Linked DNA regions of Saccharobesus litoralis. The protein of the gene in region 1 interacts with the protein of each later gene in a pairwise test. Links are inferred from orthologs where the notes say so. Each region holds a gene or a part of one and is shown in the gene's direction. Other genes may lie near its edges.

Region 1 (9,390 bases):
TTACTGAACGAGCGCGCCAAGCGAGTAAAACCATTGTGTTACCCGAAGGTAATGAACCAAGAACAATCAAAGCGGCTGCTATTTGTGGCAAACGTGGCATTGCCCGTTGTGTGCTATTAGGCGACCAACAAGAGATTGAGCGCATTGCGTTGCAGCAAGGTGTAGAGCTAAATGGTTATGTCGATATTGTAGATCCACAAGCGATAGCTGATGATTATATTCAAGCGTTAGTTGATGCGCGTCAGCATAAAGGGATGACACCAGAATTAGCCAGCCAACAATTACAAGACAATGTAATGCTAGGGACTATGATGTTAGCCGCTAATAAAGTGGATGGATTAGTCTCTGGCGCGGTGCACTCTACAGCGGATACCATCCGCCCGCCTTTACAGATAGTGAAAACGGCGAAAGACGCTAGTCTTGTTTCTTCAATATTCTTTATGTTGTTGCCTGATCAAGTATTGGTTTATGGTGATTGTGCAATTAATCCTGATCCCAGTGCTGAGCAATTGGCTGATATTGCTATCCAGTCAGCTGATTCAGCAGCGGCCTTTGGCATTCAACCTAAGGTGGCAATGGTGAGTTATAGTACAGGTAGCTCAGGTGCAGGGGCTGATGTAGAAAAAGTTGCCTTGGCGACCCACCTTGCACAGCAAAAACGTCCAGATTTAACGATTGATGGTCCTTTGCAGTATGACGCGGCAGTGATGCCGAGTGTCGCGGCTAAAAAGGCACCGGACAGTCAAGTGGCGGGCCAAGCTAATGTGTTAGTCTTTCCTGATCTGAACACGGGTAACACCACATATAAAGCTGTGCAAAGAAGTGCAAATTTAGTCAGTATTGGCCCTATGCTGCAAGGTATTGCTAAACCGGTTAATGACTTGTCTCGCGGCGCTTTGGTCGATGATATTGTCTACACGATTGCCCTTACGGCTATTCAAGCGACGCAAGGTTAATCTTGTTGCACTGATAAATCGGGGTTAACATAGCTAAATTCATTTTTAAGCTTGTTAACTTCGATGTTTCGTCCTGTTTTACTATTATCTTGTTTTACGCTTTCTGCTTGTCAATTACTTCCTCAGGCACAACAGCCAGCCCCAGTTAACGCGGTAGCTCAGTCCGAAATTCAAAAGCCCGTACCGAAAATTATTCAAGCGAAAAACGCCACTGTGCAAGTGTCGCCGATAGGCGCTAAACAGCAATTTAGTGAGCAAGTGGCTGTGGTTAATAAACCGCGTTGGTTAGCAGGCGCCAGCCCTAAACCGGCAGAAATAGCTTCGTTAGCCACAACACAATCTTCAGCTAAACCACACAAGTCCGAGAATGAGGCAGAGAAACAGCCAGAGATAGAAACTTCAATCACAACGGATGGGACGGATGTAAAACCAAACCCGCATGTGATGCAAGCCGCGGTGTTGGATGCTGACTACAGCTTAGGTGATTTAGTTTGCCGAGATAATGTAGATGTCGATTATCAAATTAAAAATAAGCGCTATTACTCAAGCGTGCAATTACATGCCGTGGTTGAAAGTGTGTCGCAAGACAAACAAACCTTAGGATTAAAACTAAAAAGCTGGCACTCAGCCGATACCACTTTCACTGGACGCTTAGCCGATTTAAAGCAAGCGCCATCGGCTGTTAATTTGCAATTACAGGTAGGTAATCAATTCTGGCAGCCCAGTATTTATTGGCAAGCTTGTCAGTTATAGTCTTTTACTTAGCCTGTAATTCATTTTCAGCGCTAAGGATTTGTAAACAGGCGGGGACCCCTTGGGTTGATTAAAGTATTAAATTCCTTGGTGGGCGAGCATTTATGCTTGCAGAACCTGCATATTTTTCTGTCCGAAAGAGCAAAACTAAAAATTTACTTCCAGACAAATCTTAAGTACCTGCAATTCATCCAGGATCCAAAAGTAGGGTTCAGAAGGCAAGTCTCGTCTTGTATCTTATCTACATCAAAGCTCTAAATGGTTGGAAACCCGCTGGTTAAGATACTAAATAGTTAACAAAAAAGCAGGTCTAAGACCTGCTTTTTAGGTCGATAAACAGTTTTAATTAGAAGTTGTAAACCACAGTCACTGTTGTTTCAATATCGGTTTTTTCGCGGCCTTCTACGACTTCTGAGTTATTAATTGCCGTTAAGCCTAACTTCATTTGCATAGACTCACTGATTTTAGCGGCAAAACCTGTAACAGACTTACTACGACGGTTTTTATCACTGTCGGTTGGTACTTCAAAACTAACAGCTTGGGTAAAGGTCGCGAATTCGTTTATTTTCCAGCGGTAGTCAGCGGATAAACGAATGATACCTGAATTATCTTCTTTACCTTCAGTGCCGTCCGTTTTATCAGCTTGTTTGCTCCAAACATAACCCGGACCGATGTCTGCTTTTAGTAAGCTAGTTGAAGTTTTATAAAGATGTTGGCCATAACCAGCCGATATGGTGCTGTATTTGGTCACACCACCAAATTTGTCGTCAGTGTGCGAGCCGTATACAAATAGTGATGAGCCTTTGGTATTAAGCTTGTAGTTACCTTGCGCTGACAAAAAGTATTTTTCAGCCGTTTTTTGCGTTTGTTTGACGGTATTATTGTTACTGTCTTTACTTTCGATTTCGTCTTCTTTTAATAATGCATCAAAAATGTATTGATTTGACCAAGATTCTAGTTCTTGTTTGACATCAATTTTACCTTTGATAGAAGTCGTTTCTGTGTTACCTGAAGTGAAAATAGCACCTAGCTCAGCGCTGGCTTGCCAGCTTTTTTCTTCTTCTGCTACCGCGTTTAATGCGACAACAGATAACGCAATCATTGTTAATGTTGATTTCATTTGAGGATCCTTACTGATTGATTCCAAATGTTTGAAAAATATAGATAAAAATAGATGTAGGTGGCGGCGCAATTGCCGTCACCAATTTAGCGAATGAATTAGTCTTCTTTTTTGATATGAACGTCCATTTGCGGGTAAGGAATATTAATACCGGCATCGTCTAGGGCAATTTTAATATTCTCAACCAGTGCGAATTTAACTTTCCAAAAATCACTGGTTTTAACCCAAGGGCGTACAACAAAGTTAACCGAGCTGTCACCTAATTCAGAAACGGCAACGGTATAAGCAGGCTCTTTTAATACTAGCGGTTGAGCTTCGATTTGTTCAATTAATACTTGCTTAGTTTGCTTTAGATCCGCGTCGTAACTCACACCGATTACTAGGTCAATGCGACGGGTTTCTTCGCGCGAAAAGTTAGTGATTGAACCACCCGTAATAGATGCGTTAGGTACGATCACTACTTTATTATCTGGCGTTTTAAGCGTGGTTGAAAAAACTTCAATTTTTTGCACAGAGCCTGCGACACCGCCGGCTTCGACATAATCACCGGCTTTAAAAGGGCGTAGCATGATAATTAAAACGCCAGAGGCAAAGTTAGATAACGAGTCTTTTAACGCGAGACCTACGGCTAAACCAGCCGCACCGAGAATGGCGACAAATGATGTTGTTTCAATACCTAATTGCCCTAAAGCAACTAAAACGGTGGCGGCAAGAATAAGTGCGTAAACAATATTGCTAATAAAACTGGCGACAGCGGCGTCGACATTGTTTTTAGCGAACCCTTTAGCGGTATAGGTTCCGACTGATTTAGCGATAATACGGCCAACAACAAAAATGGCGATTGCAATAACGATATTAATGGCCCAATCAGCCGCCATATCTTGGTTGTTAGAAAACCATTGGTTTATTTGATCCATAACCTTGTTCCTATGCAAATTTGATTGATGTGAAGTGATATTGATGTGAGAGAAAACGTTATAAAACTAACTAGGTATGCGTGTCAAAGCAAGTGAATTTGTTATGAAATTTAGGCTTAGTCACGTTATGGAACGCTATAACGCCGACATTGAGTTAAAGATTATAGTCAAAGCGATCAGGTTTTAGGGGAAGCCGTCAAGCTTCGAGTCCCCATGAGCATATGCTTTATTATGTGATTGGGGCGAGTAAGCGCAGACAATGAACCATAAGACCTGAGCGAGAAGACTATATTTATGATTTGATAAACAATATGTTAGCGAGATAAGGATTGTGCAAATCGTTATAAGTATAGGCTGTTAATTTCCCTAGGAGCATGGCATGCTCTTGGATAACAATAACGGAGTTGGCGTATTTTGCAACGCGCTATCCTTCTTAACATTCAATATGTTCGTTTTAACAGGGAAGGTTAAAAAAATTCTCAGCTTCGTTTCACGACTTACTTTGACTAATCGGAAAATATTCATATGGCTATTCAACGCACACTTTCTATTATCAAACCAGATGGAGTAGTAAAAGACTTAATCGGTACTATTTACAGTCGATTTGAGACAGCTGGCTTAAAAATTGTTGCTGCTAAAATGTTGCAGTTAACAACGGAGCAAGCAGAGGGCTTTTACGCTGAGCACAAAGGCAAACCTTTTTATGATGGTTTAATTGCGTTTATGACAGCTGGTCCTGTTATGGTACAAGTGTTAGAAGGTGAAAATGCAATAGCGGCTAACCGTGAAATTATGGGTACAACCAACCCAGATGAAGCGGCTCGTGGCACTATTCGTGCTGATTTTGCAACGGCTACTAATCGTAATATTTGTCACGGTTCTGATGCGCCTGAAACGGCGTCACGTGAAATTGCCTTCTTTTTTACCGATAGCGAAATTTGTCCGCGTCGCGAAGTCGTATAAAATAGATTTAACCATTTATAAAAAGGCCGCGCAGTTGTATACTGCGCGGCCTTTTTTGTATAAAGCCAATATTGAATTTTTGGCTAAAAACTGTACAATTCGCCGCGATTTTTATATAGGTAGTTTTTGTTCATGAGTGCTTCTGTTTCTAAAGTTAATTTACTTGATCTTGACCGTAAGGGTTTAAAAGAGTTTTTTGTCAGTATTGGCGAAAAAGGCTTTAGAGCTGAGCAGGTGATGAAATGGATATATCATAACGGCATGGATGATTTTTCTGAGATGAATAATCTCAGTAAAGCGTTACGTCAGAAATTAACTGACCTTTGTGAAATTAAAGGCCCAGAAATTAGCGAAAAGCAAGTGGCGAGCGACGGCACTATTAAGTACGCCATGGTGCTGGAAGGTGGTCAAGAAGTCGAGAGCGTTTGGATCCCTGATGGCGATCGCGCCACCTTATGTGTATCAAGCCAAGTAGGCTGTGCACTGGAATGTACTTTTTGCTCAACAGCGCAACAAGGTTTTAATCGTAATTTGTCGGTGAGTGAAATTATTGGTCAGGTTTGGCGAGTAGCCAAAGATATTGGTGTCGTAAGAGAAAACAACGAACGACCCATTACCAATGTGGTCATGATGGGCATGGGTGAACCACTGCTTAATCTAAAAAACCTTGTGCCAGCGCTTGAGTTGATGATGGATGATTTAGGTTTTGCTTTGTCAAAACGTCGGGTCACTGTGAGTACGTCAGGCGTGGTACCAGCGTTAGACATGTTAAAAGAGCAAATTGATGTGGCATTAGCTATATCGTTACATGCACCAAATGATGAATTACGTAATGAAATTGTGCCTATTAATAAAAAGTACAATATTCAAGAGTTTTTAGCGGCCTCGCGTCGTTATATTAAAGATTCAAAAGCCAATAAAAATGTCACTATTGAATATGTCATGCTAAATGGCATTAATGATTCAATGGACCAAGCCCATGAATTGGCCAAAGTGTTAAAAGGCACACCTTCAAAAATCAATCTGATCCCGTTTAATCCTTATCCGGGTAGCCCTTATTCGCGCTCAAGTAATTCACGAATTGATCGCTTTGCTAAAGTGTTAATGGAGTATGGTTTAGTGACGATAGTTAGGCGCACCCGAGGTGATGATATTGACGCAGCTTGTGGTCAATTAGTCGGCGATGTAAAAGATAGAACAAAACGAATGTTGAAAAAACGCGAAAAAGGCGAGAATATCAGCATTAAATCTATTTAATTTATTATTTTATGCGGATAATTGGCGCGTTACTTTTAGTCGGTATGGCAACTCACATAGCGGGTTGTGTGACAAAAACAACCTATGCTGAAAGTGGAAAACCTGTAATAGAGCGGGAACAAAACCCGACCGAGATCGCGCAAACGCGCCTAGCGCTGGCTTTACGTTATATCAATGCTGGCAACTATTCGCAGGCTAAATATAATTTAGATGCAGCGCTTAAACATGCTCCTGAAATGCCTGAGGTACATTTTAGCTTAGCTTATTATTATCAAACCGTTAACGAGTTAGACAACGCCAATCAAGCTTATTTGAAAGTGTTACAACTGCATCCAGATAATGGCGATGCCTTAAATAACTACGGCACATTTTTGTGTCAAACAGAACGGTTTGTCGAAGCTGAACAATATTTTTTAAAAGCAGTTGCGCAAGATGAGTACATAAGAGAGTCGCAAACTTATGTTAATTTAGGCGTCTGTTTGCTGGAAAATAAACAAAAACAAAAAGCACACAGTTACTTATTAAAAGCACTTGAACATAACCCCTACAATGTAAAAGCATTGATGGAATTAACCGAATTATCCTTAGATGCGCGCCAATTACAGGAAGCGCGTAATTATTTGCAGCGTTACGAAAAAGCGACCCGATCTGGCCGTTCAGCCCGCAGTTTATGGTTGGGCTATCAAATTGAAAGCCAGCTTAAAAATAATATGGGTGCTGAACAATATGGTCGTACCTTGGTACGCTTTTATCCAAATGCTTCTCAAACTAAAGCTTATATTGAACTTACTCGATGATGACTGAAAAAATAGAACAAGAACAACTTACAGAAAGTCAGCCTACGCCGGGACAAATGCTGCAAGAGTTACGCGAGTTACAAAAATTGTCTCGCCAAGATGTGGCTGATAGCTTGAATTTAAAAATTGATATCATTGAAAAAATTGAGAAAAATCAATTCAAAGATATCGGCACACCTTTGTTTGTTCGTGGCTATTTAAAGTCTTGCGCCAAGCTATACGGTATTGAAGAAGAAAGCGTCATGGCTTTGTATGATGCCATGTCTGACGCGCCGCAAGTTCAACGGGTTAAAATGACTAGCTTTTCACGCCGTACCTCGCGTGAAGCGCACGATAGTCGCTTAATGTTAGCAACTTATATCATTATTGCGATAGTCATTTTGTCGTTTGTATTATGGTGGTGGCAGCGCGATCAAGCACCAACGTTTAACTCGTTGGTTGACGTTGTTAATGAGCAAGTGAGTGACACTCAAGCTGCTGATCCCACTTCATCTGCGAGTGATGAGCAAAAAGTACTAAGTGCAGGCGAGCCAAGTGCAGATGAGCCAAGTACAGATGAGCTTGCTCAGCCATTAGACAGTGTTGCGCTAGATGAGACGCCACAACAAGAATTAGCTAATCAAGAGCAAGCTAGTTCAACAGCCATTTCCGCTGCACCATTGGTTCAAGATCCAACACCGAAAACAATTGCAGCTGACAGCTCGCAGCAGTCAACTGCTTTATTAAACGTTGCAACACCAGATGGTGCCGTCGCAATGGAATTAACCTTTATTGACGATTGTTGGCTGGTGATCACGGACGCAACCGGTCGAGAAATTGCCAATGGTGTTAAGAAAAAAGGTTACGTTATGCCTGTTTCTGGCGTTGCGCCGGTTAGTTTTGTATTGGGTGCACCTGAAAATGTCAGTATGACATTTGATGGTAAAACGATTGATATGACCCAGTTTAAGGCCGGACGCGTTGCACGATTTAGTTTACCGTTTGATCATGAATAAGCGTGTAAAAGTTATTTTCCCAATTTATTAGTGAGTTAAGCATGTTTCACGAGTCTCCAATTAAGCGTAAACCCACCAAGAAAATTTGGGTTGGTAAAGTACCAGTCGGTGGTGATGCACCGATTTCTGTTCAGTCAATGACAAATACAGAAACGACAGATGTTGATGCAACTGTCGCGCAAATTCAGCGTATTGCTGATGCCGGTGCCGATATTGTGCGTGTTTCTGTACCGACAATGGAGGCAGCAGAAGCGTTTAAATTGATTAAACAACGAGTGGATGTTCCACTAGTAACAGATATTCACTTTGATTATCGCATAGCGTTACAAGTGGCTGAATACGGTGCGGACTGTTTGCGTATTAATCCTGGCAATATAGGTAACGAGCAGCGAATTCGCTCAGTTGTTGATTGTGCACGCGATAAAAACATCCCTATTCGTATCGGGGTTAACGGCGGTTCACTAGAGCGTGACATTCAAGAAAAATACGGCGAGCCAACAGCGGAAGCTTTGCTTGAATCGGCTATGCGCCATGTAGATATACTAGACAGATTAAACTTTGATCAGTTTAAAGTGAGTGTAAAAGCATCGGATGTGTTTTTGGCCGTAGGTGCCTATCGTTTATTGTCAGCGCAAATTGATAATCCTTTGCATTTAGGTATTACTGAAGCTGGTGGTGCCAGAGCAGGGGCGGTTAAATCGGCAATTGGTTTAGGTATGCTATTGAATGAGGGCATTGGTGATACATTGCGCGTATCTTTAGCGGCTGATCCTGTCGAAGAGATTAAAATTGGTTTTGATATTTTAAAATCATTACGTATTCGTTCACGCGGCATTAATTTCATTGCTTGTCCGAGTTGTTCTCGTCAAGAGTTTGATGTCATTGGTACCATGAACGCACTTGAAGAGCGTTTAGAAGATATTACTACCCCGATGTCGGTGTCAGTGATTGGTTGCGTAGTCAACGGCCCAGGTGAAGCCTTAGTATCTGATGTTGGCCTTGCCGGTGCTAAAAGCAAAAGTGGCTTTTATTTAGGTGGTGAGCGTCAAAAAGAGCGCATCGATAACAATGATATTGTTGATACGTTAGAGCGTCATATTCGGGCAAAAGCCAGTAAATTAGATGAATCTAAGCGTATTGATATCGAACAGGTCTAGATACCTAGAGTTAAACACCCTATAATCCCGCTACTTTTTTGTTCCCATTTTTTCAAACTCTGCTGTAAATAGCAGAGTTTGCGTTTAAGCGAAGAGTTATTTTCAGTGTCGAAAAATATTCAAGCCATTCGCGGCATGAACGATTGTTTACCAAGTCAAACTCCAGTTTGGCAGAAGGTAGAGTCAGTATTACGTAATGTTGTAGCCAGCTATGGCTATAGCGAAATTCGCATGCCTGTGGTTGAGGCAACCGAGTTATTTAAGCGCTCTATCGGCGAAGTGACCGATATTGTTGAAAAAGAGATGTATACCTTTGATGATCGCAACGGAGACAGTTTAACCTTGCGCCCAGAAGGCACCGCTAGCTGTGTACGCGCTGGTAACCAACATGGTTTGCTTTATAACCAAACTCAGCGGTTATGGTATATGGGACCTATGTTCCGCCACGAGCGTCCGCAAAAAGGCCGTTATCGTC
Region 2 (5,831 bases), 670 kb from region 1 along the record:
GTACTTTTGTCCGAGTGGCTTAAATGAAGCGGATGAAGCACATATTCAGGCGTTGGCGAAACAGGCGTTTGCTGCGGTTTCTGCGGAAGGCTGGGGGCGAGTCGATGTCATGCGAGATCAAGACGGACAGTTTTATTTATTAGAAGCCAATACGGTTCCAGGGATGACAGAAAAAAGCTTGGTTCCTATGGCGGCGAAAGCTAAAGGTATCGACTTCGCTGAGCTTGTTTGTCGAATATTAGATTCGGCGAAGTAACGCAGGCTTTGCGTAATGGGCGTAGAAAAAACACAAGCGACTCAAAAGCCCAAAATGCCTGAGTTGCGGCAACAAATTGAGCAAGCCGGTTGGCCGTTTTGGGCTGGTTTAGTGTTTTTCTTTTGGGTACTGATTGGCTCACTGTGGTTAATTGAATATGTCAGTGAATGGCTGGTTGATGAAAATCGCTTACCGGTTAAGCAAATCGTCGTTCAAGGGCAGCAAGACTATTTGACTAAGCAAGATGTGTTGCAAGCGTTAGAGTTGCAAATGAGTCAAAGTTTTTTTGCATTAAATGTCGATAAAGCGCAGCAGCAATTAGAAGCGCTGGATTGGATATACAGCGTATCGGTACGCAAAGAGTGGCCGAATAGATTGAAAATTTACATTACAGAGCAAAATCCACAAGTACATTGGAACGGGGATTTTTTGTTAAATGAATATGGTGATGTATTTCAAGCAGATACGGATAGGTTACAACGAGAGTTAGCTTGGTTATTTGGCCCAGAAGGGGACGAAAATCAAGTATTAGAAACCTATCAAAAGTTAAGTGAGTTAATGGCTTTGTATCACGTAACCATTAACGAAATGTCGCTGTCTGAACGGCATGCTCTGCAAATAACGCTAAAAGACGGGGTTAAGCTTAATTTAGGACGAGAAGATTGGCTTAATAGAAGTCAGCGATTTTTGCAACATTACCCGCAGTTGAAGCGGGCGCATAATTTAGATTATGTCGACTTGCGTTATGACACTGGGTTTGCGGTTGGATTAAAACAGAATAATGAAGATCAGAGTTGATTATGTCTAAGGTGACGGACAGAAATTTAATAGTGGGATTGGACATAGGCACAGCGAAAGTCGTCGCTGTCGTTGGTGAAGTTTTACCAGACGGTGCGGTGAGTGTCGTGGGTGTCGGTAGTCATGCATCGCGAGGTATGGATAAAGGTGGTGTGAATGACATTAACCTAGTTATTCAATCGATTCAGCGAGCTGTTGAAGAAGCTGAACTGATGTCAGGCTGCCAAATATCGTCGGTTTATATCGCGATATCGGGTCGACATATCCAGTGCCAAAATGAAAATGGCATGGTGCCGATCAGTGAGCATGAAGTGACACAAGATGATGTGGATAACGTGATCCATACCGCCAAGTCAGTGCATTTGCCAGCTGAACGTCGGGTACTACATGTTTTGCCTCAAGATTACAGTGTTGATATTCAAGAAGGGATTAAAAGCCCAATTGGTATGTCGGGCGTGCGCTTAGAAGCTAAAGTGCATTTAGTGACCTGTGCTGACGACATGTCAAAAAATATTGTTAAGTGTGCTGAACGTTGCGGGTTACGCGTTGATGATTTGGTGTTCTCGGCAATTGCGTCCAGTGATTCAGTGCTAACAGATGACGAGAAAGAGCTTGGGGTTGCTGTTGTTGATGTTGGAGCCGGCACTATTGATTTAGTTATCTATGTGGATGGTGCTATACGACATAACGCGGTTATTGCCGTTGCGGGTAATCAAGTCACTAAAGATATTGCGCAAATTTTCCGTACGCCGATGAGTCATGCGGAGCAATTAAAGGTGCAATACGCTTGCGCAATGCGCCACATGGTTAGCATAGAAGAAAGTATTGAAGTGCCTAGCGTAGGTGGGCGACCAGCGCGTTCTATGTCGCGCCACACTTTGGCAGAAGTTGTCGAACCTAGATACCAAGAGTTATTTGAGTTGGTTCGCGAAGAGATCAGTAAAAGCGGCTTAGAAGATAAAATAGCAGCAGGGATCGTTTTGACCGGTGGCACGGCCAAAATGGAAGGTGCTGTCGAGTTTGCCGAAGACTTATTTCAAATGCCGGTTCGTTTAGGTAGCCCAGTTAATCTTAAAGGGTTAACTGAGTATGTAGATGATCCGAGTTATGCAACGGCTATCGGTTTGTTGCATTACGGTAAAGATCAAATAAATAACCAGTATGCCAACCGAGTTGAAGATAGCTCGGCTGGCTTGTGGCAACGCATTCATAGCTGGTTTAAAGGTGAGTTTTAGTCGCGGTTGTTGCCTTGGGGTGACAAGCGTGGAAGCTAAATTTGGAAATTTCGTTTTGGGAATAAACATAAAAAAGTAAGTAAGTGGAGAGAGTCATGTTTGATTTAATGAGTGAGCAAGCTGATGAAGCTGTCATCAAAGTTATTGGTGTCGGTGGAGGTGGCGGTAACGCCATTGAGCATATGGTTGAACACACCATTGAAGGTGTCGAGTTTTTAACCGCAAATACGGACGCGCAAGCCTTAAGAAATTCACAGTTAGCGCCTGAAAACAAGATTGTTTTAGGTCGTGATGTGACTAAAGGTTTAGGTGCAGGTGCTAACCCTGAAATCGGTCGTCAAAGTGCAGAAGAGGATCGTGACGCGATCCGCGATGTGATCAATGGCGCAGACATGATTTTTATTGCCGCAGGTATGGGCGGTGGTACGGGTACGGGTGCAGCACCTGTCGTTGCCGAAGTCGCGCGAGAAATGGGTATTTTGACGGTTGCTGTTGTAACTAAACCATTCCCATTTGAAGGTCGTAAGCGTATGGCTTATGCCGATCAAGGTATTGATGCGTTAGCGGCAAGTGTTGATTCGTTAATCACAATCCCTAATGACAAGTTATTGAAAGTGTTAGGTAAAGGCACTTCTTTGTTGGATGCATTTAAGGCAGCCAATGACGTGTTATTTGGTGCGGTGCAAGGTATTGCCGAGCTCATTACTCGCCCAGGTTTAATTAACGTTGACTTTGCCGACGTACGTACAGTGATGTCGGAAATGGGTACCGCAATGATGGGTACAGGTGTCGCTAAAGGTGAAGACCGTGCAGAAGAAGCGGCTGAAATGGCAATCTCATCTCCTTTATTAGAAGACGTTGATTTAGCCGGCGCGCGAGGCATCCTAGTTAATATCACTGCGGGCATGGATATTAGCATTGAAGAATTTGAAACGGTTGGTAATGCAGTAAAAGCCTTTGCATCTGAAAATGCTACGGTTGTCGTTGGTGCTGTTATCGATCCTGAAATGAGTGAAGAATTACGCGTTACTGTGGTTGCGACAGGTATTGGCGATCGTAAGCCTGATATTTCTTTGGTATCACCAAGTAAACCTGCAATTGAACCTGTTTCTGTCCCTAGAGTGGCTAATGTGGGTTCGGCTGCTGTTGATATGAATGCGAATTTGGAATCTCGCGTGGCGGATCCTGTTGCTGCATCAACACCAGCGTCTCAACCAGGACAACAGCAAAGTTTAGATTATTTGGACGTACCTGCGTTTTTACGTAAACAAGCAGATTAATCTGCAAGGCTGATTGCCTAACAATCACAATCTACTTACTACTTTCCCGTGTATGGCTTAGCCATACGCGGGTTTCTCCGTTGGAGAACTTTAGTGGTGAATTTAAAGGTAAATGGTTATTTATCTTGAATTCTGTGACGCTTAACCACTTTTTATAGTTTGAGAAGTGTTCCAGCATTACTGTGTTAATGGTGAATGTGGTAAACTAAGTTATACACAATATTACCATCGAGCCTTGGGCTCTATTAATCTGGATAAATAAGATTAAATATTGATGAATTATCAAAGAACTTTAAAAAACAGCGTTAAAACGACCGGTGTTGGCTTGCATAAAGGTGAGAAGGTAACTATGACCTTACTGCCAGCTCCAGCTAATACAGGTATTGTTTTTCGTCGCGTTGATATCGAACCTGTAGTCGACTTTCCGGTTAGTCCTTTCGCGGTGACAGACACTCGCATGTGTACCTGTATGACTAACGAGCAAGGTATAGCGATTTCAACAGTTGAGCATCTAATGTCAGCTTTGGCTGGTTTAGGTGTTGATAATGTCATTATTGAATTAGATGCCAATGAAGTACCTATCGTTGATGGCAGTGCTAGCCCATTTATCTTTTTAATAGAAGAAGCTGGGATCCAAGAGCTAAGTACTCCAAAACGTTATATTAAAATTAATAAACCCATTCGAGTTGAACTGGATGATAAGTGGGCTGAAATTGTTCCTTACCAAGGTTTTAAACTTGATTTTGGTATTGATTTTAATCACCCTGCGATTGCGGCAACTAAACAGCATTGTGTATTTGAATTATCAAGTGATGAGTATATTCGCGAAGTCAGCCGTGCCAGAACATTTGGATTCATGAAAGACTTTGAATACCTACGTTCGTTGAATTTGGCATTAGGTGGTAGCTTTGACAATGCGGTAGTTTTGGATGAATTCCAAGTGCTAAACGCCAATGGCTTGCGTTATGACAACGAGTTTTTGATGCACAAGATCCTAGATGCTATCGGCGATATGTTCATGACTGGCCACTTTATATTGGGTGAGATGCGCTCGCATAAATCGGGGCATGAATTAAATAATGTATTGCTACGTGCGATTGTAGAAAACCAAGATGCTTGGCAATGGATTGAATATACCGAAGAATCACAAGCGCCTCTGCAATTTTTACCTGCACAAGCTGTTTAATCAGCTTATTTATATAGCTTAGCCGAGTGACAAACTCGGCTTCGGCAAGCCTACCTATATTACCTTTTATTTTACTTTAGTGTTTTCGTGACGCCTTTACCAACCCTTGTAGCGCTTGTTTTAGATTGTCAGGTAATTGCTCTGCGGTTTTGAGCAGAGTTTGTGCCGAATTGTCAGATAGAGAGTGGTGCTTTTGATGCGCTGATTCGGCAGAGCTACTTTTACTGTGATTGCTTATTGGTGAGCTAGTTGTTACAACTATGCTGTCTGATATGCTGACCAGATCCGGTATAGACTGTCTTAAATGGCTGAGTAAATCTAAGCGTATCGCGTTAAAACGCATCTTTAATCCGGCACTCGTTAACCCTAAGTGTAATATCCCATTTTGATATTTTTGTACGATTACTTTATCCTGCCATTCTTTGGGCAGGCAAAGCGCTAGCTCGCGTTCAATCTGGCTGTTATAATCAGCTTTTTTTTGTGCGGCTGAAAATTGACTATTTGGCCAGGTTTCATTTAATACCTGCTCTATTGATTTCGGTCGACGTTTCATCTTTTTTACGTGTTGAGAATATAGTTAGTAATGGCGTTTTCGATTTATTATAAAAAACACAATATCGAACTCGAATGGCGATTAGATCGACGCCATTGGATTGCTTTACTATCGGTTATTTTTACAACGGCTCTATTAGTATTATACCTTGTTTCTTGGTTATTGGGTTCAGCCGATAAAGATAGATTACAAGATATTCGTGAAGCGCGTGGTTTGTTAGTAGAGCAAAAGCGCCAAGTCACGCAATTAAAAGAAAAAACCCAAATTGAATTAGCTGCACTTAAACTTAAATTAGGTGAGTTACAGTCACAAATGCTGAGAGTGAATGCGTTAGGTGCTGGCGTTCAAGCTCAGGCGAAGCTTGAAGGTGATGAGTTTAATTTTGAATTAGCCCCTGCAACAGGTGGGCCGGTAAGTGAAGTTTCTTTAGCAAACTTGCCAAGTGAACACCCCCATTCTTTAATTACCGACATTGATAGCTTATTAAAAGACCTTGATGAGCAAGAAAGGCAGCTTGGACTAC

What was found.
Region 2: the proteins of C2869_RS18170 (region 1) and ftsZ interact in binary tests that used the Escherichia coli proteins (3 or more experiments, as listed by UniProt). The link is inferred for Saccharobesus litoralis from one-to-one orthologs.

What each region holds. Positions count from the first base shown.
Region 1 is NZ_CP026604.1:4,827,531-4,836,920, reverse strand. The notes cover bases 4,070-6,903. They hold C2869_RS18170 (bifunctional tRNA (adenosine(37)-C2)-methyltransferase TrmG/ribosomal RNA large subunit methyltransferase RlmN), read left to right. Parts: upstream 4,070-4,841; coding sequence 4,842-5,966; downstream 5,967-6,903. Other genes in these bases: C2869_RS18160 (RodZ domain-containing protein), read left to right, coding at 6,760-6,903; pilW (type IV pilus biogenesis/stability protein PilW), read left to right, coding at 5,978-6,763; ndk (nucleoside-diphosphate kinase), read left to right, coding at 4,272-4,709. In the rest of the region: pta (phosphate acetyltransferase), read left to right, coding at 1-956; C2869_RS18190 (hypothetical protein), read left to right, coding at 1,020-1,709; C2869_RS18185 (DUF481 domain-containing protein), read right to left, coding at 2,056-2,829; C2869_RS18180 (mechanosensitive ion channel family protein), read right to left, coding at 2,928-3,746; more of C2869_RS18160, read left to right, coding at 6,904-7,758; ispG (flavodoxin-dependent (E)-4-hydroxy-3-methylbut-2-enyl-diphosphate synthase), read left to right, coding at 7,800-8,915; hisS (histidine--tRNA ligase), read left to right, coding at 9,021-9,390.
Region 2 is NZ_CP026604.1:5,498,003-5,503,833, reverse strand. What follows is about bases 1,518-4,476. They hold ftsZ (cell division protein FtsZ), read left to right. Parts: upstream 1,518-2,384; coding sequence 2,385-3,569; downstream 3,570-4,476. Other genes in these bases: lpxC (UDP-3-O-acyl-N-acetylglucosamine deacetylase), read left to right, coding at 3,844-4,476; ftsA (cell division protein FtsA), read left to right, coding at 1,518-2,289. Outside these bases: C2869_RS21095 (D-alanine--D-alanine ligase), read left to right, coding at 1-256; C2869_RS21090 (cell division protein FtsQ/DivIB), read left to right, coding at 272-1,054; more of ftsA, read left to right, coding at 1,057-1,517; more of lpxC, read left to right, coding at 4,477-4,755; C2869_RS21070 (DUF721 domain-containing protein), read right to left, coding at 4,832-5,308; C2869_RS21065 (M23 family metallopeptidase), read left to right, coding at 5,339-5,831. UniProt on the Escherichia coli protein: Essential cell division protein that forms a contractile ring structure (Z ring) at the future cell division site. The regulation of the ring assembly controls the timing and the location of cell division.